3 regions of the Saccharopolyspora phatthalungensis genome follow, and region 1 is predicted to be linked to each of the others. Evidence: riboswitches for the same ligand, from Rfam matches in the RefSeq annotation. Region 1 holds a riboswitch; each other region holds the start of a gene.
The links. A riboswitch is a leader RNA that binds a small molecule or an ion and turns the genes downstream of it on or off. The one in region 1 is predicted to bind thiamine pyrophosphate.
Positions count from the first base shown of each region.

Region 2: it holds a riboswitch for thiamine pyrophosphate, as region 1 does, so the genes downstream of both, BJ970_RS26045 (purine-cytosine permease family protein) here and thiC (phosphomethylpyrimidine synthase ThiC) in region 1, are expected to answer to the same signal.
Region 3: it holds a riboswitch for thiamine pyrophosphate, as region 1 does, so the genes downstream of both, thiD (bifunctional hydroxymethylpyrimidine kinase/phosphomethylpyrimidine kinase) here and thiC (phosphomethylpyrimidine synthase ThiC) in region 1, are expected to answer to the same signal.

Region 1 covers NZ_JACHIW010000001.1:1,568,288-1,576,103, forward strand. Annotated here, with positions in the region: gene pssA (CDP-diacylglycerol--serine O-phosphatidyltransferase) at 1-3, shown strand, start outside; gene BJ970_RS06940 (AAA family ATPase) at 89-2,320, shown strand; gene BJ970_RS06945 (LytR C-terminal domain-containing protein) at 2,348-2,983, opposite strand; gene BJ970_RS37665 (DUF3263 domain-containing protein) at 2,983-3,264, opposite strand; gene BJ970_RS06955 (peptide deformylase) at 3,597-4,175, shown strand; TPP riboswitch at 4,364-4,485, shown strand; gene thiC (phosphomethylpyrimidine synthase ThiC) at 4,473-6,122, shown strand; gene thiD (bifunctional hydroxymethylpyrimidine kinase/phosphomethylpyrimidine kinase) at 6,220-7,086, shown strand; gene BJ970_RS06970 (FUSC family protein) at 7,258-7,816, shown strand, end outside.
Region 2 covers NZ_JACHIW010000001.1:5,685,717-5,693,532, reverse strand. Annotated here, with positions in the region: gene BJ970_RS26060 (family 2B encapsulin nanocompartment shell protein) at 1-1,152, shown strand, start outside; gene BJ970_RS26055 (family 2B encapsulin nanocompartment shell protein) at 1,287-2,687, shown strand; gene BJ970_RS26050 (family 2 encapsulin nanocompartment cargo protein polyprenyl transferase) at 2,856-3,899, shown strand; gene BJ970_RS26045 (purine-cytosine permease family protein) at 4,053-5,366, opposite strand; TPP riboswitch at 5,357-5,469, opposite strand; gene BJ970_RS26040 (VOC family protein) at 5,777-6,160, shown strand; gene BJ970_RS26035 (xanthine dehydrogenase family protein molybdopterin-binding subunit) at 6,184-7,816, opposite strand, start outside.
Region 3 covers NZ_JACHIW010000001.1:779,438-787,253, forward strand. Annotated here, with positions in the region: gene BJ970_RS03365 (dihydrolipoyllysine-residue succinyltransferase component of 2-oxoglutarate dehydrogenase complex) at 1-24, shown strand, start outside; gene BJ970_RS03370 (DUF2218 domain-containing protein) at 132-428, opposite strand; gene BJ970_RS03375 (polysaccharide pyruvyl transferase family protein) at 566-1,681, shown strand; gene tenA (thiaminase II) at 1,969-2,679, opposite strand; gene thiD (bifunctional hydroxymethylpyrimidine kinase/phosphomethylpyrimidine kinase) at 2,798-3,595, opposite strand; TPP riboswitch at 3,583-3,680, opposite strand; gene BJ970_RS03390 (hypothetical protein) at 3,905-4,642, shown strand; gene BJ970_RS03395 (hypothetical protein) at 4,861-5,067, shown strand; gene BJ970_RS03400 (AMP-binding protein) at 5,290-6,927, shown strand; gene orn (oligoribonuclease) at 6,975-7,640, shown strand; tRNA gene BJ970_RS03410 (tRNA-His) at 7,751-7,816, shown strand, end outside.

The DNA of each region.
Region 1 (7,816 bases):
TAACGGCGTTTTCAAGGGAAATCAACCCGCCGCTTTCCCTTGAAATCACCCACCTCACGATGGGCCCCACCACGGTTAAGCTCGCGGCGTGCCGTCGATTACGTTGACCGCTCGGTTGTCGCCGTCCGCCAAGGACACCCGGCGCGGGGTGGTGCGCCTGCACCCCGAGGTGCTCGACGCGTTGGGATTGCGGCAGTGGAACGCCGTGCAGCTCATCGGCGCCCGGGTCACCGTGGCGCTGGCCGCCGCGTCCGCCCCGGGCACCCCGACCGGCGTGCTACTGCTCGACGACGTGGCGTTGATGAACCTGGGTCTGACCGAAGGTGCCGAGGTGGGCGTCTCGCCCGTGCAGGTCGCGGTCGCGAAGCGGGTGAGCATCGCGGGCTCGCAGCTGGCGCGCGCCACCGTCGCACCCGAGACGGTGCGCTTGGCGTTGACCGGCAAGGTTTTCGAGACCGGCGACACGGTGTCGCTGCTGCCGCAGGACGTCGCCCCGGCGAGCACTGCGAACGCCGGCGAGGTACGCCGCAAGCTCGCCAGTGCCATCGGCATCACCTGGACCAACGAACTGATCACCATCGCAGCCACCGAGCCGCCCGGGGCGGTAGCCGTGCAACCCTCCACGGTGGTCGAGTGGCGCAACGGGGCGACGGCGGCAGCAGCAGCATCCGCACCGATAGCAGCGCCAGCCGCCCCGCATCCGGCACCCACCGAGCCAGCCGAGCACGCCAAGCAAGTCGAGCCGGCGGTCCCGGTCGCGGACCTCGTCGGCTCCCGCGACAGCGCTAAACGGCTGGCGGAGTGGCTCCGGCTGGCCTTCGACCAGCCCGAACTGCTGCGGCGCCTCGGCGCCGAACCGCGCCTCGGCGTGCTGCTCAGCGGCCCGGCCGGAGTCGGCAAAGCCACCCTCGCCCGCGCGGTGACCAACGCGATCGGCGCGGAGCTCGTGGAACTCGCCGCGCCCAGCATCGCCGCGCTCGAACCGCGCGCCGCAGCCCAACACCTCCAAGACGCGATCACCCGCGCCACCACTGCGGGCGGGAATCGCGTGCTGCTGCTGACCGACGTCGAGAGCCTGCTACCCGGCAGCGAGCCGCCGCCGCTGGCCACCGTGGCGCTCGACGCGATCCGCGGCGCGATCGGCACCGATCGGCTCGCTCTGGTCGTCACCAGCTCGCAACCGCAGGCGATCGACCCCCGGCTGCGGGAGCCGGGCCTGGTGGACCGGGAACTCACCCTTGGGCTCCCCGACGACGCCACCCGCACGGATCTGCTCCGGGTGCTGCTGCGCAACGCGCCGTTGGCCGCGGACGTCAAGCTGGCCGAGGTCGCCGAGCGGGCCCCGGGATTCGTCGTCGCCGATCTGGTGGCGTTGTGCCGGGAAGCGGCCGTCGGCGCCGCGTTGCGCCACCGGGACGACACCGCCGATCCCCGCATCCGGCAGCAGGACCTGCTGGACGCGCTGTCCTCGGTCCGGCCGATCTCGATGTCCACATCGGACAATCTGCAGACCGGCGGGCTGACGCTGGACGACGTCGGAGACATGGCCGAGGTGAAGCAGTCGCTCACCGAGACGGTGCTGTGGCCGTTGCAGTACCCGGATTCGTTCACCCGGCTCGGAGTGGAGCCGCCGCGCGGCGTGCTGCTGTACGGGCCACCGGGCTGCGGCAAGACCTACCTGGTGCGTGCGCTGGCCGGCAGCGGGCGGCTGAACGTGCTGGCGGTCAAGGGCGCAGAGCTGATGGACAAATGGGTCGGCGAGTCCGAGCGCGCGGTGCGCGAGCTGTTCCTGCGAGCCGCCAACGCCGCCCCGGCCTTGGTTTTCCTCGACGAGGTAGATGCGCTGGCGCCGCGTCGCGGGCAGTCGTCCGACTCCGGTGTGGCCGACCGAGTGGTGGCGGCGCTGCTGACCGAGCTCGATGGCGTGGAGCCGATGCGGGACGTGGTCGTGCTCGGCGCGACGAACCGACCGGAACTGGTCGACCCGGCGTTGCTCCGCCCCGGCCGCCTGGAGCGCTTGGTCTACGTCCCACCGCCGGATGCGACGGCCCGCGAAGCGATCCTGCGAGCAGCGGCGAAGAACACGCCGCTGGCGTCCGATGTGGACCTCGCCGCGCTGGCCGAGGAACTCGACGACTACTCGGCAGCGGATTGCGCGGCCCTGATCCGGGAAGCGGCGCTCACCGCGATGCGCGAATCCCTTTCCGCAGCCGAGGTTTCCGCCGCCCACCTGGCCACCGCCCGCAAGGCGGTCCGCCCGTCCCTAGACCCGGCACAGCTCGCGTCCCTGGAGTCCTACGCCAAGACACGGCAGCAATGAACGGTTCGCGGCCGACATCCCGGCCGTTCACTTCGTGTTGGCGATGCCCTTGTAGTCGTTGGTGATGATGGCGATCAGGCCCGGTGTGGCGTCCTGGATGCCTTCGAAGCGGGGTTCGGCACGCGCCCCGAAGCGGGCGGCCAGCTCCTGCGCCTGCCGCTCCTCGGCGGTGCCGGGACGGAAGTACACCGTCGTGGTGGGAATGCGCCCCATCGGGTAGTTGCCGATCTCCGGCACCTCATACCCGGCTCGCCGGAAGTCCTCCGCGGCCCGGTGCGCCAAGCCGCTGATGGTGCTGTTGTTGTAAACCCGCACCACGATCTTGGCCGTCGCATTGCCGGACCCGACCGGCACGTCCTGATTGTGCGTGCCTTGCGGCGGCGCGGGCGGCGGACTGTCCTGTGTGGCTGGTGGCGGCGAGGCTACCGGCGGCGCGCTGGCGACGGGCGGCACCACGGCGGTCTCGGTGGGCGGGTTCCGGACCACCGAGGTGATCGGCGGCGGATTGCCGACCGGGGGCAGCGGCCGGGCGGAGTTCGTGGTGTCACCGCCGGAAACCAGCGTGGCGATGCCGAAGACGCCCGCGACCGCACCGACTCCGATCAGACCGTATCCGATGATCTTGGCCCTGGTGGGCCCGGTGGACGGTTCCCCTGAAGTCATCAGTGCAACTCGATTCCCAGTCGTTGGGCGGCCCGCGCGCGCTGCCGAACCGCCCGCGCCTTGCGCAGCCGTTTGATCAGCATAGGGTCTGTCCGCACGGCGGCCGGACTGTCCAGCAACGCGTTCAGCAGTTGGTAGTAGCGCGACGGCGACATGTCGAACAGCTCGCGGATCGCGCGCTCCTTGACGCCTTCCCGCTTCCACCACTGCGACTCAAAGGCCAAGATGCCCCGGGCCCGGTCATCGAGATCGCCATCGGGCACCGACGGCCGCGGCGGCAGCGGCGTTTCGACGATCCGCTCGATCGGCTGGGTGACCGGCTCGGCGAGTCGCAGGCGCCGACCGGATGTCGATTCCGATGAATTCTGCCGTTGTTGCAGGCGCGCCAGTTGCTTGCACTGACGAGCGATCTCCCGCGCGGTCAGCATTTGGGCGGCGTCCATCTGACTCCTCGCCTCGCGATTCGGGACTCCCCGGGTTCGCCGTAATCACATGGCTGTGATTCCTCCTTAATTACACCATGCCGAGATGCCCGGCGTGAGCGGATCACACCGGCGGGCAGCAGGCAAGAGCCCTTGCCGGGCCGGGCGGCGAAACCGCTAAAGTCCCGCTCATGGCTGTTCACCCGATTCGTGTCGTCGGCGACCCGGTGCTGCACACCCCCACCCGTCCGGTGGAGCGGTTCGACGACGAACTGCACACCCTTGTCGGCGACATGTTCGAGACGATGGCCGCCGCGAACGGAGTCGGGCTGGCGGCCAACCAGATCGGCGTCGACCTGCGGTTGTTCGTCTACGACTGCCCAGACGACGACGGGGTCCAGCACCGCGGCGTGGTGGTCAACCCGGAGCTGACGACCTCCGAGATTCCGCAGACCATGCCGGACCCGGAGGAGGACTGGGAGGGTTGCCTGTCGGTGCCCGGCGAGTCCTACCCGACCGGCCGGGCGAGTTGGGCGAAGGTCACCGGGTCCGATGTGGACGGAAAGTCGGTCGAAGTGGAGGGGACCGGCCTCTTCGCCCGCTGCCTGCAACACGAGACCGACCACCTGGACGGTTATGTGTACCTGGACCGGCTGGTCGGCCGCCACGTGCGGGCGGCGAAGAAAATGATCAGGCGAAACCGCTGGGGCGTGCCCGGCCTGTCCTGGAACCCGGCGGAGGTCGGCGACCCGTTCGCCGAAGGCGAGTAGTAATCAGAAACCCTTGGTGTTCGGCATGAGGTCCGGCTCGGGCCGCTCGACCCTGTCGGCAGACATGTGCAATCGGGAAGCTTTACGATCTTCCTGGTCACGAGCGCAGTGGCACACCGCGCTGCCGTCATCCGGGCAAATGGGGGGTTGGCAGCCCGACAGCGATGCGGCTAGCCTCTGCCGCGACAAACCAACACCGCGGGAGCTCGCACCAACAGCGGGCTGAGAGGGCGGCTGGAGAACTCCGGGGCCGCCGACCGCATGAACCTGACCGGGTAATGCCGGCGTAGGGAGTGGATGGCAGTGGCCGACGTGCGTCCGAACGCGTCCGACAACGGCACCGAGATCACCACCGGGCCGATCAGCGGCTCCCGGAAGGTGTTCCGCGGCACCGAGTCCGGCCTGCAAGTGCCATTCCGCCGCATCGAGTTGACCAATGGCGAACACCTCGACGTGTACGACACCTCCGGGCCGTACACCGACGAGAACGCCACCGTCGACGTCCACAGTGGACTTCATCGGATGCGGGCGGGATGGGCCGACGGCCGGGAGCACCGGACCCAGCTCGGCTGGGCCAAAGCCGGTGTCATCACACGGGAAATGGAGTACATCGCCACCCGCGAGGGCATGCCGCCCGAGCTGGTCCGCGACGAGGTGGCCAGCGGCCGGGCGGTGATCCCGGCCAACCGCTGCCACCCGGAGAGCGAGCCGATGATCATCGGCAAGAAGTTCCTGGTGAAGGTTAACGCCAACATCGGCAACTCCGCGGTGACCTCCTCGGTCGAGGAGGAGGTGGAGAAGATGGTGTGGGCCACCCGGTGGGGCGCCGACACCGTGATGGACCTGTCCACCGGCAAGCGGATCCACGAGACGCGGGAGCGGATCCTGCGCAACTCGCCGGTGCCGATCGGCACCGTGCCGATCTACCAGGCGCTGGAGAAGGTCAATGGCGATCCGGCCGCGCTGACCTGGGAGGTCTACCGCGACACCGTGATCGAGCAGTGCGAGCAGGGCGTGGACTACATGACCGTGCACGCCGGGGTACTGCTGCGCTACGTGCCGCTGACCGCGAACCGGGTCACCGGCATTGTCTCCCGGGGCGGGTCGATCATGGCCGCGTGGTGCCTGGCGCACCACCGGGAGAGCTTCCTGTACACGCACTTCGGCGAGCTGTGCGAGATCCTGCGTGCCTACGACGTCACGTTCTCCCTCGGCGACGGCCTGCGACCCGGGTCCATCGCGGACGCCAACGACCGCGCGCAATTCGCCGAACTGGAGACCCTCGGTGAGCTCACCCACATCGCCCGCGAGCACGAGGTGCAGGTGATGATCGAGGGCCCCGGGCACGTGCCGATGCACAAGATCGCCGAGAACGTGCGGTTGGAAGAGGAGCTGTGCGGTGCAGCGCCGTTCTACACGCTCGGCCCGCTGACCACCGACATCGCCCCCGCCTACGACCACATCACGTCCGGGATCGGCGCGGCGATGATCGCCCAGGCGGGCACCGCGATGCTCTGCTACGTCACCCCGAAAGAGCACCTCGGGCTGCCGAACCGGGACGACGTCAAGACCGGCGTGATCACCTACAAGATCGCCGCGCACGCCGCCGACCTGGCCAAGGGTCACCCGCGCGCGCAGGAGTGGGACGACGCGCTGTCCAAGGCGCGGTTCGAGTTCCGCTGGACCGACCAGTTCAACCTGGCGCTGGACCCGGACACCGCGCGCGCCTTCCACGACGAGACGCTGCCCGCCGAACCGGCCAAGACCGCGCATTTCTGCTCGATGTGCGGGCCGAAGTTCTGCTCGATGAAGATCACCCAGGACATCCGGAAGTTCGCCGAGGAACGCGGGCTCACCAGCGTCGAGGCGATCGAGGCGGGCATGCAAGAGAAGTCCGCGGAGTTCGCGGGCACCGGCGGCAAGGTGTACCTCCCCATCGCCGACTAAGGCACTGGGGCTGGCGATTTCAAGGGAAATCGGCGGGTTGATTTCCGTTGAAATCGCCAGGGATGCCCGGCAGGATCGGGGCCGTAACATGAACCGGATGCACGAGACCTCGGCCGGGCACGAAGTTCGGCCCGCGAACGACACCGCGCCGCCGACCGCCCTGACCATCGCCGGGTCGGACTCCGGCGGCAGCGCGGGAATGCACGCGGACCTGCGCACCTTCTTCGCCTGCGGCGTGCACGGCATGACCGCGGTCACCGCAGTGACGGTGCAGAACACCGTCGGCGTCACCGGACTTGTGGAGATCCCGCCGGAGACCGTGGCCGCGCAGGTCGAGGCGGTCGCCTCGGACATCGGGGTGGACGCGGCGAAGACCGGCGTGCTGGCCTCGGCCGCCACCATCGAGGCGGTCCTGGACGCCTGCGACAAACATGGCATCGGCCGCGACGCGCGCACGCCGTTCGTCGTGGATCCCGTCGCCGCTTCCCGCAGCGGCGAGCCGCTGCTGCGGCCGGATGCGCTGGACGCTCTGCGGTACAAGGCGTTTCCGCGCGCCACGCTGGTCACGCCGAACCTCGACGAGGTCCGGCTGCTGACGGGGATCGACGCGCGCAGCCGCGCGGACCTGCTGGACGCGGCCAAGGCCGTTTTCGACTTCGGCCCGCGGTGGGTGCTGATCAAGAGCGGCCACCTGGCCGGCGACCCGGAGTGCGTCGACCTGCTCTTCGACGGCAACGAGGCGATCCCGCTGCCCGCGCCCCGCTACGCGACGGTGCACACCCACGGCGCCGGCGACGTCTTCGCCTCGGCCATCACGGCGGCCCTGGCGAAGGGCGCTTCGATGCCCGACGCGGTGCGCAGCGGCAAGCGGTTCGTCACCCGCAGCGTGTCGCACGCGTACCCGCTCGGCGCCGGAGTGGGACCGGTGTCGACGTTCTGGCGCGTCAGCCCCCGCTCCTTCTGAACCCCCAACAGTCCCCCTAATAGAGTGATTTTGATCCCGGATCTGTAACCCGAATGGCGTGCCTCATCGACATAAGGTTTGAGAAGCGCGTAAGTCCCAAGACCGGGCCAATCGGCGGCGGGCGCTTCGCTGCGCGCCGCGCGCACGACGACGACAGGGGTTTGCAACAGCGTGGCTAAATCGGTGTGGACACGAGTGCGGGGACGACTGACCACCGAAGCAGGGGCACCAGACCCCCGGCAGCGCCAATACGCCCTGCTGGTGCTCGCCGCCGTGGTGGTCGGCACCGCCATCGGCTGGAGCTTCGAGCTGCAAACCCCGGCCCTGATCGCCGGCCTTACCGCGGTGCTCGCGCTGATCGCCACCGGCGGTCAGTCGCTGCGCTCCGACCTGCACCGGTTCGCCTGGTTCACCCCGGCGCTGGTGCTCGCGATGACCGTCGGCCCGCTGTTGATGAACACCCCGGTGCTGGCCGGGCTCGCGGTGGCGGTCGTGGTCTTCGGCAGCGGCATGCTGCCCACGCTCGGCGAGCACTACCGCATCGGCGGCCAGACCTTCGCCGCCGCGACGCTGGTGTCCACCACCACCGGGCTCGGCTCCGACCAGCCGGTGCTGGTGCTGCTGGCCGCATCCGCCGCCGGAGCGGCATTCGCGCTGGTCCTCCGGGTGATCATCGGCCTCGGCGATCCGACCCGGGCGACTCGCGTGGCGGTCGCCCGGACGCTGCTCG
Region 2 (7,816 bases), 4.1 Mb from region 1:
CAGGAATTGCAAGAACTCCCGCTGCTTCGCGGATTCGATGACGACGCCACGCTGCGCGCCCTGGCGGATCGTTTCGTGCAGCAGGAATTCGAGCCGGGTCAGGTGATCGCGACCGCCGGGCAGCCAGCGGATGAGGTCGTGCTCATCGCGCACGGCAAGGTCAACAAGATCGGCACCGGCGAGTACGGTGACGACACCGTGCTGAGCATGCTCGCCGACGGCGAGTTCTTCGGCGCGCAGGCCCTGGCCGAAGAATCGTCCACCTGGGAGGCGACCTTCAAGGCGGTCACCCCCTGCACCGTGCTTTCCTTGCGGCAACAGGACTTCCGGGACATGAACGGCAGTTCCGAACCGCTGCGAGAGCACATCCGGAACACACTGTCCGGCCCGAAGCGCCCGCACAACGTGCACGGCGAAGCGGACATCGAGATCGCCTCCGGGCACGCCGGCGAGCCCGCGCTGGCCGGAACCTATGTGGACTACGAACTGGCGCCCCGGGAGTACGAACTCAGCGTGGCACAAACGGTTCTGCGCGTGCACAGCCGCGTTGCCGACCTCTACAACCAGCCGATGAACCAGACCGAGCAACAGCTCCGGCTGACCATCGAAGCGCTGCGCGAACGGCAAGAAGAAGAACTGATCAACAACCGCGACTTCGGCCTGCTGCACAACGCCGACCTCCGCCAGCGCATCCACACCCGCAGCGGCCCGCCCACCCCCGACGACCTCGACGAGCTGCTGGCGCTCGTGTGGAAGGATCCCGGGTTCTTCCTCGCCCACCCGCGCACCATCGCGGCGATCGGGCAGGAATGCAGCAAACGCGGCCTGTACCCGCAGAGCATCGACCTCAACGGTCACCAGGTGCCCGCCTGGCGCGGCGTGCCGATCCTGCCGTGCAACAAGCTGCACGTCAGCAAGACCCGCACCAGTTCCATCGTGCTGATGCGCACCGGCGAGGAAAACCAGGGCGTCATCGGCCTGCACCAGACCGGGATCCCGGACGAGTACCGGCCCGGCCTGTCGGTGCGCTTCATGGGCGTCAACGACCAGGCGGTTATCTCGTACCTGGTCAGTGCCTACTACTCGGCGGCGATCCTGGTACCCGACGCGATCGGAGTGCTCGAACACGTCGAACTCGGCCGGGAGAGCTGAGCCGAGCCCTGGCGCGCGGCCCGCGCTGCCGGCACCGGGCGCGTTTTCGAGGGAAATCAGCGCATTGATTTCCCTCGAAAACGCCATCACCCCGGGCAACCGCACCACTACGCACCACAAGGAGATCGGAAATCGTGACCGTGACAGAGCCGGACCTCGGCGCCGTAGAACAGGCCGCACTGAGCCTGACCACCGCGGCGGCGCGGAAGCTGTCGACGACGACCAAATCCCAGCCGCAGATGCAGGGCACCACCTCACGATGGCTGCTTCGAATGCTGCCGTGGATGGACGTCTCGGCGGGCACGTATCGGGTCAACCGCCGGTTGACCTACGCCGTCGGGGACGGGCGGATCACCTTCACGAACACCGGTTCCGATGTTCGCGTCATCCCGCAGGAACTCGCCGAACTGCCGCTGCTGCGCGGTTTCGACGACGACTCGGTGCTGGGCGCGTTGGCCGACCGGTTCGTGCAGCGCGAGTTCGAGCCGGGTCAGGTGATCGCGACCGCCGGGCAATCAGCGGACGAGGTCGTGCTCATCGCGCACGGCAAGGTCAACAAGATCGGCGCCGGCGAGTACGGCGACGACACCGTGCTCAGCGTGCTCGCCGATGGCGAATTCTTCGGCGCCCGGGTGTTGGCCCCTCATCAATACACTTGGGACCACACGTACAAGGCGGTCACCCAGTGCATCACCCTCACACTGACCACCCAGGCGTTGCAGGAGTTGAACAACCAGTTCGACCGGCTGCGGGCGCACATCGCCAACAACCACGACAATCCCGCGCCGCCACAGAACAAACACGGTGAAGCCGCCATCGATATCGCCTCCGGGCACGCCGGCGAGCCCACACTGGCCGGAACCTATGTGGACTACGAACTGGCGCCCCGGGAGTACGAACTCAGCGTGGCACAAACGGTTCTGCGCGTGCACACCCGCGTTGCCGACCTCTACAACCAGCCGATGAACCAGACCGAGCAACAGCTGCGGCTGACCATCGAAGCGCTGCGCGAACGACAAGAGCACGAGCTGATCAACAACCGCGACTTCGGCCTGCTACACAACGCCGACCTCCGCCAGCGCATCCACACCCGCAGCGGCCCGCCCACCCCCGACGACCTCGACGAACTGCTCTCCCGCCGCCGCAAGACGCGGTTCTTCCTGGCCCACCCCCGAACCATCGCCGCGTTCGGCCGGGAGTGCAATCGCCGCGGCATCTACCCGCAGACCACCGAGGTCCAGGACCGCCAGGTGCACGCCTGGCGGGGCGTGCCGTTCCTGCCCAGCGACAAGATCCCGATCAGCGACAGCGGCACGAGTTCGATCCTGGCGATGCGCACCGGCGAGGAGGACCACGGGGTCGTCGGCCTCCGGCAGACCGGCATCCCCGACGAGTACCAGCCCGGCCTCAACGTCCGGTTCATGGGCATCAACGACCAGGCGGTGATCTCCTACCTGGTCAGCGCCTACTTCTCGGCCGCGGTACTGGTCCCGGACGCGCTCGGCGTCCTCGAACGCGTCGAAATCGCCCGCTGATCCCTGTTCTGTATCTCGATTTCCAAAGCGGCGGGGCCGATCGGCCCCGCCCACTACCGCAAATCCCCCAGTGGAAACGCGACAGCAACTCCCCGCGGGAGGTCGTAACCGGCACCACCGCGCAGGACGACCCCGGTTCAACAAGTCCTCTGGTCGAAGGGAAATCGCATGGCCACCATGCAGCAGGATGCCAATAAGGCGGGTGCGGCCTACGAAGCTTTGACACGTAGCCGTGCGATGGTCGAGCCCGCCCTGCGGGCCGCGGTCGACCGGTTGCCCACCCGGATGCAGCAGGTCTCCGGATACCACCTCGGTTGGTGGGACGAGCACGGCAATCCGGTTCGCGCCGACCGGGGTAAGGCGTTGCGGCCCACGATGGTGCTGCTCGCGGCCACCGCTGTCGGTGGCGATCCCGCGGTCGCGGTGCCCGCCGCCGTCGCGGTGGAGTTGGTGCACAACTTCTCGCTGCTGCACGACGATGTGCTGGACGGTGACGTCACCAGGAGACACCGCCCCACGGCGTGGACGGTGTTCGGCAGTGGACCAGCCATCCTCGCCGGCGACGCGATGCTGTCGTTGGCTTCCGATGTCTTGAGCTCGTGCAAACATCCCAAAGCGGCCGCTGCGATACGAACGCTGAGCACCGCCGTGCTGAACCTGATCAACGGTCAGACCGCGGACCTCGCCTTCGAGGACCGGCCCAACGTGGAGCTGGCCGAATGCCAGCGGATGGCCCACGACAAAACCGCCGCACTGCTGGGCTGCGCCTGCGCGCTCGGCGCATTGTTCGGCGGCGGCACGACCGAGCAGATCGCCCGGCTGCGCAGCTTCGGCGAGCGGCTTGGGCTGGCGTTCCAACACATCGACGACCTGTTGGGCATCTGGGGCGATCCGGCGATCACCGGCAAACCGGTGTTCTCCGACCTGCGCACCCGCAAGAAGTCCCTTCCGGTAGTGTCCGCGCTGACCTCCGGCACCACGGCCGGTCAGCGGCTGGCCAGTCTCTACCTCCGCGAGCAGCCGCTGTCCGGCAGCGATCTGGCCCAATCCGCCGAGCTGATCGCGTTGGCAGGCGGCCGCACCTGGAGCCGGAACCAGGCCGACGAGCTTCTGGCCGCCGCCCTGAGCGACTTGCGCCGCTCGGACCCGACCCCACGTGCGGCCGAAGAACTCAGTGCCTTGGCCCAGCTGATGACCCACCGGGATCACTGAGCAGCGGGACCCTGCGGACTCGACCGGGCCGGCCCCGGTCGAGTCCGCAGGAGCATGCCGACCACTGGTGTTCGGCAGCGGGCTTCGTTTCCGCGCACAGCCAACCGATTTGGGAATGCAATCATGCCGGGTCAGTCCGTCGAGCCGAACGGATCAGCGGCGGCGGAAAGCACCGATGACCCCGGCCGCCAGGGCGGCGGTGAGGAAGGACGCGATGGAGGCGCTCATCCAGGTCGGCGGGGTGAAGCCCAGCACGGCCTGCACATCGGTCCAGAGCTTCGACCACCAGCCGAGCTCGCCGGGGTTGATCAGTTGGAACACCGCGAAGCCGAGCAGCCAGGCCACCAGCATTCCCCAGCGAGACGGTGCGCGCTGCGACAGGTCCCAGGTCCGGCGGCGGCCATGCGCGAAGTAGTCGACCGCCAGCACGCCGAACATCGGCACGAACACCGATCCGATCAGCAGCAGGAAGTTTGAGAACTGGGAGATGTCCAGCGTCAGCGCCAACAGCGTCGTCATCGCGCCGACGCCCAGGCTCAGTAGCCGGCGGTCCGTGCTGGGCCGCAGGTTCTGGATCGACACCGCGGTCGAGTAGATGTCGGCGAAGGACTGGTCGACCTCGCGCAGCACCAGGATCCCGAAGAAGATCACCCCGAGCGGCACCGCCAGCAGCGGATCGAACGCCTTGTCCGCATCACCGCCGACCATCGCCAACCCGAGCAAGCCCAGCAGGTAGCAAGCGATCTGGGTGACCGAATAACCCAGCGTCGCGGCGGTGAAGGCGCCCGCCGCGGACTTCGAGTGCCGGGAGTAGTCCGAGGCGACCGGGATCCAGGACACCGCGACCGCCAGCGCGGCGTCCGCGCCGGGCCAGAACCCCTGCCAGGAGCCGGTGTTCATGTCCGGCAGCGGGTGACGCAGCAACTGGACGAAGAAGTACACCATCGCGATCGCCACGGCGATGCTGACGTAACGACGCAGCAGGCGCAGGGCACCGAGTGGGCGCAACGTGAGCGCGGTGGTCAGCACCCCGGCCACCAGCACGTACAACCATTGCGGGCCGCCGCCGAACAGCGCCTCCGCGCCCTGCGCGATCACCAGCAGCTCGAAGGTCCCCCAGCCGACCAGTTGCAGGATGTTCAGCACGGTCGGCAGGTACGACAACTTGGTGCCGAAAAGCCCGCGCAGCAACATCATCGATGGCGCGCCGGTGCGCGCACCGGGAATCGCCGCGATGCCGACCATGATGCTGCCCAGCACCGTGCCGACCACGCACGCCGTGACGGCGGCGAGGAAGGAAAGCTGCGGCACGCCGCTCGGTGCGAGCACTGCCAGCGCGCCGCTGAAACCGAGCAGGCTCACGCCGAGATTGCCCCAGAACGCACCCTGGTCGAGCACGCCCAACGTCCTGGGCGCCGGTTCATCGAGGGTGTGCGGAACTTCGGAACGTTCGACGTCAAGCGCCATCAACAGCTCCCTACGCCGGCATTATCCGGACAGGTTCAGCGGTCGGTGGCGCGGCGGTGCCACCCTCTCAGCCCGGTGCGCCCGAGCTCCCGCGTGGATATGTCGGCGACACCCTACCTCGATCAGGTGAGCGATGAGCAGGTGGGCCTGCTCACCACGAATCGGCCAAGGGGCCCTCGACGAGAAAATGTCGGCGGACCAGCGCCAGAACGTCGACGGCGGGAACGTCGCATGATCGTTTCCGCGGACTTCGACCACACGGTATGCCGGCGGGTACCCGATCCGGCCATTGGCCACCCGGATGAGCGATGCGCCGGTTGATTCCGGCACCGGTGTGCATTGACCTCGACCTTGGTAGAGCTCCTAACCTCGGGGATACGGCAGTACGACGAGTGAAAGCGAGCAAACCGATGTCCGTTCAGCTCAACCACACGATCGTCGCCACCTCGGACAAGGTCGCCGGCGCACGGTTCCTGGCCGACCTGCTCGGCCTGCCGGCCCCGGAGCCCTTCGGTCCGTTCATGTGTGTGCAGACCGGCAACGACGTGTCCCTGGACTACCTGGAGACCGGGGACGCGATCGTCCCGCAGCACTATGCGTTCCTGATCAGCGAGGAGGAGTTCGACGAGATCTTCGGGCGGATCAAGGCGCAGGAGCTGGCGTACTGGGCGGGTCCGAGGCATCAGGAGCCCGGGCGGATCAACACCCGGGACGGCGGCCGTGGCGTCTACTTCGACGACCCCGACGGCCACATCCTGGAAATCCTCACCCGGCCCTACGGCAGCGGCGGGTAGCCGCGAGGCCACATTTCAGCTGGTCAGGCCAGGAACTTGTCCAGGGTGATGGGAACGTCCCGGACTCGGATCCCGGTGGCGTGATACGCGGCGTTGGCTATCGCCGCCGCGGTGCCCACGATGCCGATCTCACCGATTCCCTTGGCTCCCATCGGGTTCACGTACGGGTCGTGCTCGTCGATCCAGTCCGCCTCGATGCTGCCGATATCGGCATTGGTCGGGATGTGGTACTCCGCGAAGTCGTGGTTGACCACGTGACCGAACCGGGGGTCCACGACGCTGTGCTCGTGCAGCGCCATCGACAGCCCCATGGTCATTCCACCGAGCAGCTGTGAGCGGCCGGTCTTGGCGTTGATCATCTGGCCGATCGCGAAGATCCCCAGCAGCCGCGGTACCCGCACCTCCCCGGTGCCGGTGTGCACCTTGACCTCGGCGAACTGCGCACCGAAGCTGTGCATGGCCAGCTGACCCGCGTACGGGTTGTCCGGGAGCGTCCCGGTGATCTCCACGCCCTCGTCCGGGATCGGTTCCCCGATGGGCAGTTCCGCACGCAGCTTGCGCGCCGCGTCCACGATCGCCGAGCCCCAGCACATGATCCCGGTCGAGCCGCCGGCGCCGGAGGCATACGGCAGGTCGGTGTCGCCGATGCTCAGCATCACGTCGGACATCTCGACGTCCAGCGCGTCGGCGGCGATCTGGGTCAGCGCGGTCCAGGCCCCGGTGCCGATGTCGGCGGCCCCGATGAGCACCCGGTACCGGCCGTCCGGCCGGGCCCGGATGGTGGCGCGCGAGCCCGGCATGCTGAACACCGGATAGGTCGAGGCGGCCACGCCGGTGCCCACCAGCCAGGGCCCGTCGCGGTGGGTGCGCGGTCTCGGGTTCCGCTCCGGCCAGCCGAACCGCCGAGCTCCCTCTTGCAGGCAGGCGACCAGGTTCCGGCTGGAGAACGGCCGACCGGTTTCGGGATCGGTGTCCGGTTCGTTGCGGATGCGGAACTCAATGGGGTCCAGCCCGCAGGCGATCGCCATCTCGTCCACGGCGACCTCCAGCCCGAACATGCCCGGTGCCTCCCCTGGGGCCCGCATCCACGTCGGCGCCGGAACGTCGAGTTCGGCGAGCCGGTGGGTGGTGCGGCGGTTCGGTGCGGCGTACATGACGCGAGTCGGCACGGCGGTCTGCTCGGCGAACTCCTTGATGCGGGAGGTCTGCTCCACCACGTCGTGGCTGATCGCGGTCAACTGTCCGGTCGAGTCGCTGCCGAGGCGGATCCGCTGAATGGTGCCGGTGCGGTAGCCGACCACCGAGAACATCTGCTGTCGGGTCAGCACAAGCTTCGCCGGGCGCGGGGTGACGAGCCGCGCGGCCATCGCGGCCAGCACCACGTGCGCGTGCGGCAGCCCCTTCGAGCCGAATCCGCCACCGGCGTGCGGGCACACCACGTGGACCGACTCCGGATCCAGGCCGAACAGCGTCGCGATGGCGTCGCGCACCCAGTGCACGCCCTGGGTAGAGTCGTAGAGGGTGAGCTCGTCGTCGGTCCACATCGCGATGGTGGTGTGCGGCTCCAGCGGATTGTTGTGCTCCTGCGGGGTGGTGTAGGTGGCGTCGAGGACGACCGCCGCGGTGGCCAGTGCGCCGTCCACATCCCCATCGGCG
Region 3 (7,816 bases), 790 kb from region 1:
CGCGACGAAATCAGCAAGGAATGAGCCGGGGATCGCCTCGCGACTGACGCCGCCCGCCTGCCGTCGAAGTGCCGTTGAGCAGGCATAACCAGCCGATCCTCGCAGTCAGTGGATCGCCCGGCTACTAATACTCAGTCGTTCATCCAGTCGACCTTCAGGCCGTCACGCTGGCCGAAACGTTCGAGATGGCGGCCGATCACGTCCTGCACTCGGTCGAGCAGCTCGGCGCTGTCTGCTTCGGCGTGCAGCGCCAGCGCGTCCGGCTCGTTGACCAGCAGACAGCTGCCCCCGCCGCCGTCGGCGGGCAGCGCGATCCGGATACCGTCGGCTTCTTCGGTCACCGAGCACCGACGGCCCAGGTGCGAGGACAACTGCTTGGCGTAGCGAGCCGGTTTGTCGGTGCCCACCGTCGCCTGCGAACGGATCATCAACAGCCTCCCAAAAAGTCAGCCCAGCATTACCGGCGGTGGCGGCGCGGTGCCGGAGATCACTCGTCCCGGCGACCGCGGCTTCGGCGTTGCTACGTTCGAAAGGACTCGGCACCCAGAAGGCTGGAGCCCCACCGTTGAGTAACCCTCCCACCATCTACTTAGTCGCCACCACCGGCCACCCGAACTACGGGGACGAAATCATCGCCGCCGCCTGGCTGAAGCACCTAGCGCGCGTCGCACCGGACAGCGAGATCTGGGTGGACTGCCCCAACCCCGGCCCGAGCGAGGTCATGCTCGGCCACCTGCATCCGCGGGTCCGGTTCACCGACACCTGCTGGCGGCTGTGCTGGGCCGCCCCGTCGGACGGGCCGTGGGAGGTGGCGTCGTTCGTGCAGCACGCATTCAACAACCCGGGGCTGGCGCCGCGCTGGGTGGCGGGCATCGAGCTGGCCGCCCGCGCCGACCTGGTGCACATCATCGGCGGCGGGTTCATCAACGGCATCTGGCCGCGGCACATCGGCCTGCTCGCGGCGGCCGTCGCGGCGACGCGCCGATCCGGCGGCCGGGCGGTGATGACCGGGCAGGGCCTGTGGCCGGTCGCGGCCGAGGCGGAACCGCTGCTGCGCAACCTCGCCGCCCAGTTCACGGTCGTCGACGTGCGCGACGAACCGTCGGCGTCGCTGGCCGGCTCGGCGACCCTCACCGGCGACGACATGTTCTTCGGCGTCGAACCCGGCCTGTACCGGGACGACGACCTGCGCGAGTTCATGGTGTGCCTGCAGTCGGACCTGCTCGACGTGTCGGTGCCCGCGCTGGCCGGGTTCCTGCTTGACACGCTCGGCGAGTGGGGCGTGCGGCCGGAACAGGTCGGCATCGTCGAGGGCATCCCGCGCGTGGACCGGGAGGTCTTCGCGCTGGTGGAACACGACCTGCCGGGCGCCCGGTTCTACCCGTTCGCCGAGATCATGAACTCCGGGCTGCCCGCGGCGGCCGAGCAGCGCTGGCTGTCCAGCCGGTTCCACCTGCACCTGATGGCTGCCGCGGCCGGGGCTCGCGGGGTCGCGGTATCGATCAACTCCGGCTACTACACCAACAAGCACCGCTCGCTGATCGACCGTGGCTCGGGCTGGGCGCTCAGCGAGGGCCTGCGGATCCCGGCCATGCCGACCAGCGGTGGGTTCGCCGCGGACGCGCTGCGAGAACTCAAGAAATCCAAGGAAGAACTCGCGGCCTCGATCTACGGGAGCTGACCTACTCGTCGTCCTCGACGGCCGCCCGCTCCCGCCGACGGTCGGCGATGTAGAAGGGCGCGGCCGCGAGCACGGGCACCAGCATGCCCAACAGGACGATCAGAACAGAAGTGCCCAATGCCCTCGAAACTCCGTCCACGGTGGGAAGAACCCACATTTGCCCCTCGCCCGGACGGGCGTCCACTGAGCACATCGCTCCAGCTCGTGCCGCTATTAGCGACGCGTCACTTGCGCCGAATCACAGCACCCGAACGGGGATCTTGCTGGTCCCGCAACGGATTTCGCGTTTACTTCAGGAAACCGGCAGTCGGCCACTCTTCCTTGATCCAGGCGCTGTTCCAGAACAGCCACTCGTACTCGGTGGCGCGGGTGAACGCCTGAAGCATCCGCTGCTGCATCTCGGCATCCATGCTCTTGGCAACCCGGTCGGTCAGGTCGCGCGCGGCAAGCACCGCCTCGGCGAACTCGTCGTCGGCGTAGGTCTGGATCCACGCCTGATACGGGTGATCCCCGGCGCCGCCGGTGGCCTCCAGAATCGTGGTGCCGACGTGCTGGTACACCCAGAAGCACGGCAGGATCGCCGCCAGCAGCACCGGATACGGTTCGGTCAGCGCGTTCGCCCGCAGGTACGAGGTGTAGGCGAGGCAGGACGGGGACGTGTCGATCCCGGCGATCTCGGTGTCGGACAAACCGAACTCCGCGACGTATCCGGCGTGCAACCGGCGCTCCTCGATCAGCGCGCCCTGCGCGGCACCGGCCAGGAAAGCGGCGTCCTCGGCATTGTCGGCCCGCGCCGCGGCGGCGGCCAGTGTCTGCGCGAAACCGACGAGGTAGCGCGCGTCCTGCACGATGTAGAAGGCGAAGCGATCCCGGTCCAGGGTGCCGTCGGTGAGTGCGGCGTTGAATGGGTGCTCGACGATCGCCTGCTGTAGATCGGCGGTGTTCGCCCAGGCCCGGGCGCAGAAACCATCGGCGGGCGGGGCAGGCAGCTTGCTCATCGGAACCTCTCGTGGCATGTCAGTGTCTTGGCCGGTGATGCGCGACCCGGGCCTGTGAGCACTTCGGGTGCTGCGGCACCGTAAGGCGCTCACGCGCCCTAGCCCCGTGGAAACCTCGTTACCACCAGTGGTGGAAGTGGTGCACTGGGCCGTGGCCGTGGCCGACGTCCAGTCGCTCGGACGCGCGCAGCGCCTCGGTCAGGTACTCCTTGGCTTCACGCACCGCTTCGAGCCAATCCGGGCGCTGCGGCCGCAGCGCGGCGATCGCCGCCGAGAGCGTGCAACCGGTGCCGTGGTCGTTGGTGGTCGCCACTCGCTCGCTGGACAGGAATTCCGCCACCCCGTCGCCATAGAGCAGGTCCACACTGGACAGACCGTCGAGGTGGCCGCCCTTGAGCAGCACCTGCTTGGCGCCCAGCCGGGCCAGCCGCTCGGCCTGCGCGGGCATGTCGTCGGGGTCGGTGATCTCCGGCTCGCCCAGCAGGTCGGCGGCCTCCGGCAGGTTCGGGGTGATCAGATCGACCCGCGGCAGCAACTCGTCGCGCAGCACGTTGACCGCCTCGGCTGCGAGCAGCCGGTCACCGCTCTTGGCGACCATCACCGGGTCGAGCACGACGTGCGGCGGCGCATAGCGGTCGAGCACCCCGATCACCGCGCGAATCACCTCGGCGTTGGCAAGCATGCCGATCTTGACTGCGTCCACCCGCACGTCGTCGAGCAACGTGACGAGCTGGGCGGTGATGAACTCCGGCGGGACCTCGTGCACCTCCGAGACCCCCGTGGTGGTCTGCGCGACCAGCGCGGTGATCACGGACATGCCATAGGCGCCGTGCGCGGAAAAGGCTTTCAGATCGGCTTGCACACCGGCGCCACCGCTGGGATCGGTGCCGGCGATGGTCAGCACATTGGGAACCATGACGTCCCTCCGCTAGTACGAGCTAGGTCAGGTTCAACGGGTCTGTTCTCAGCCCGGCAGTTGTCGGGCACCCCGCGTCACTTCCACCAACCTAACAACCGGAGACGCCCCGGGACCATGCCCGTCATCGATGTGGGCCACGGGTTATCTCGCGACGAGACCATTCGGCCGCCGAGCCACTCCGATGCCGAGCGCGGCGCCATCCGTGCTCGTCCGGCCAAGTGGATCGACACAGCGATCGATTTCACATCGAGAAGGCACCCACCGGAAGGCAAGGTGAACCTTCCTCGCGGACTAAGGTGGGAACTGATGGAAACCACGACCGATGCTCCGAGCTTCGCCCGTTCCCGCCGACAGCGCCCAGAGAATCCCGCCCGGATCTGGGCCCCGCTGGCGGACCTGACCGAAGCCGCCGTGGCGGCCGCCGGCTCGGGGACGGTGGCGATCACCCGCGGATTCGACCGCAACAGCAGGCAGCGCGCCAAGGCACTGCGGGAGCTGCTGAACCGACGGGGTGTCGCCGCGGTCGAGGTAACACCGGCTCCGGGCAGCGATCGGCTGCTGGCCGATGTCGAGATCACCGCCGTGGTCAACCTGGTCGGTGCCGGTTCGTGGCAGCCATACCGGCTGGCCGCGGAGCTGCACGCCCCGGTGCTCACCCCGAAACCCGGCGACGGCCGGGCCGAGGAGGTCAAGCGGGACGTGATCGCCCTCGCCGACGACTCGGGCCAACGCGACGTCGCGATCTCGCATGTCGCCGTGCGCTCCGAGGACCCCGCCGCAAGTCGGTTGACGCTGACGCACGACGGGGAGCAGCTGACGGTCCCCGGCGGCTGGTTGACCCTCACGGTGCACGAGGGCGAACTGCGGGTGCAGGTCGGCGGCGTGGATTTCCCGGAGCGCACCCTGACCACCGCCCAGGTCCGGGTGGAGGCCTTCGACGCGCCGCATCGGCTGGTTCGCGATGAACTGCCGATCGCCGACTTCGAAGAAGGCGCGGTCACCTTCACGGCCGAACCGAAGGGACTCGTCGTCCGCCCGGTCTGAGCCGCCCCTTGCCGAACTCACAGGGTGACCGCAGTGTCCGAGGAAACTGTACCCAAGGAGACTGCGGTCACCCTTCGTGACTTTAAGGCCCGTTACGGTGTGACTTGGATCATCTTGAGTGGCTGATCTGATGATTCGCCGTCACGGATCATGCTCGGTCGCGTCCCTTGAACGACACCGCGCGTGGGAGGCAGAACGCGCGGACTGCACGAGGGAGGCTGGGGATCGTGGAGTCCACCAAGCAGTGGCACGTGAGCTGCCGCGATGTCGCCGGCAGGCGCCGGGACATGTCGGTAATCGTCAACCAGGGGAATGTCGTGGTGGTCGCGCCGCCGGGTGAGACCGCGGTGCTGTCCCCGCTGGAGGTGGGCAGGCTGCGTGCTGCTCTGCGAGATGCGATCGTGCAGGCGGCCGCGCTCGAGTGAGGTCGGCCGTGGGCGCCTCGGGGCCAACCATGCCTCGAGGCGCCCACGGCCCTACCTGCGCCTGGCGTTGGGATCGAACGGCTTGTTCGCGCCGCCGGACGAGGCGAAAGGTCCGTTCGCCGCACACCCGGTAGCACGCTCGCGCACCATTCGGTCTTCCACAGGCCACAGCGCTCGCGCCAGCATCTACTCGCGGTAACCTGGCGACCGAGAGGTGACTGCGTGAGCACGTTGAGGCAACGGTCGGCTGCCCTGCTCCGGCGCGTGACGCCGGGTCTGCACACGGTGTTCGTCCTGGCAAGACAAGGCGTGATCCGCCCGCTTCGACCGGACAAGCTGCTGCGGATCATCCTCGCCTGGCGACGCTGGGGCATCACCCCACCGCTCGGCTTCGCGGTAGGCGCCGTGCGCCACCCCGATCGCCCGGCGGTGATCGACGAGCGCGGTGCACTCAGCTACGCCGAACTCGCGCAGCGCACCACCCGGCTCGCCAACGGCCTGCGCGACCGCATCCCGCGTGGCACCCGGATCGGCGTGCTGTGCCGCAACCACCACGGACCGGTCGAAACGATCGTCGCCGCGGCCAAGCTCGGCGTGGACGTGGTGCTGCTCAACACCGGCCTGAGCACTCAGCAGCTCAACGACGTGATCACCGAACAGCGGGTGGGGCTGCTGGTGCTGGACGCCGAATTCCGTACCCACCTGCCGGACCTGCCCGAAGGCATCGACGCCGTGCTGGCGTGGACCGACGGCACCACCCGCCACGACACGCTGGAAAACCTGATCGCCATCTCCTCGGCGCAGCGGCCGACCCGGCCGACCCGGCAATCGCGCATGATCGTGCTGACCTCCGGCACCACCGGAACCCCGAAGGGCGCGCGCCGCCCCGACCCGCCGGGCCTGGCACCCGCGGCGTCGATCCTTTCCCGCGTGCCGCTGCGCAGCGGGGAACGGTTGCTGGTGAGCGCGCCGCTATTCCACACCTGGGGCCTCGCGGCGTTCCAACTCGGCGCCGTGCTCGGCGCGACCCAGGTGATGCGCCGCAAGTTCGACCCCGAACAAGCGCTTTCCGCGGCCCAACGCAACCAGTGCACGTCGATGTTCGCGGTGCCGGTGATGCTCCAGCGCATCCTCGACCTCCCCGAACAGATCCGCACCAAGTACGACCACAGCGCGCTGCGCATCGTGGTGAGCAGCGGATCGGCCCTCCCCGCCGACCTGGCCACCAGATTCCAGCACGCCTTCGGACCCGTCCTGTTCAATCTCTACGGATCCACCGAGGTGTCCTGGGTAAGCATCGCGACACCGCAGGACCTGCGCGCCGCACCGGGCACTGCGGGCCGACCGCCGCGCGGGACGACCGTGCGGATCCTCGGCGACGACGGCACCCCGGTCCGGCGCGGCGCGACCGGGCGGATCTTCGTGGGCAACGACATGGTCTTCGAGGGCTACACCAACGGCAGCAGCCGCGAGTCCCGCGACGGCCTGATGTCCACCGGCGACCTCGGGCGCATCGACGCCGCCGGGCGGCTGTTCGTCGTCGGCCGGGAAGACGACATGATCATCTCCGGGGGCGAGAACGTCTATCCCAAGGAAACCGAGGACGCCATCGCGCGCCTGCCGGAGGTGTCCGAGGCGGCCGTCATCGGCGTCGACGACGCCGACTTCGGACAACGGCTCGCGGCGTTCGTGGTACTCCACGAGGAGGGCGGGCTGGACACGGAACGGCTGCGCGAGCGCCTTCGTGACCGGCTGTCGAAATTCGCGATGCCGCGCGATGTCGTGTTCCTCGACGAGTTGCCGCGCAACGCCACCGGCAAAGTCGTGCCGCGCGAACTGCTCGACCGTCTGAGGTCCTGACCGACACGCTGCACGATCACCCCGCGTGTGGAGTTAGGCTGCCTCGGGTGAATGACCGTCTAGTGTGGATCGACTGCGAAATGACCGGTCTCGATCTCGGCAAGGACGCACTGATCGAGATCGCCGCCCTGGTCACCGATGCCGACCTGAACATTCTCGGCGAAGGCGTGGACATCGTCATCCACGCCGACGACGAGGCGCTCGCCGGGATGCCCGACGTGGTCCGCGAGATGCACGACCGCTCCGGGCTCACCGAGGAGGTGCGCCGCTCGACCGTGACCCTCGAAGAGGCCGAACAACGGGTGCTGGACTACGTCCGCAAGTACGTCCCGGACGGGCGGTCCGCGCCGCTGGCCGGCAACTCGATCGCCACCGACCGCAGTTTCATCGCCCGCGACATGCCACGGCTGGATACCCACCTGCACTACCGGATGGTCGACGTGTCGTCCATCAAGGAACTCTGCCGACGCTGGTACCCGCGGGTCTACTACGCCCAGCCGGAAAAGGGCCTCGCGCACCGCGCGCTGGCCGACATCCGGGAATCCATCCGCGAGCTCGCCTACTACCGGCGGACCGCGTTCGTCCCGCAGCCGGGGCCGACCAGCGAGCAGGCCCAGGCGGTGGCCGCAGAGCTGCTCAACGGCGATGACGGCGTCGGCGGCACCGAGAAAGCCCGCGAGCAGTCCGAGCAAAACCCCGAATCCGGCCACTGACCAGCACACTCCGGGTTAACCGGAGCCCGTGGAAAACCGGGTGGCCGCGCACGCTACGATATGAGCGTTGCTCCGGGAGAGGCCCGAAAGGGCCGGTCCGAGCGGCCACGGTGGGTGTAGCTCAGTCGGTAGAGCACTGGGTTGTGGTCCCAGGTGTCGCGGGTTCGAATCCCGTC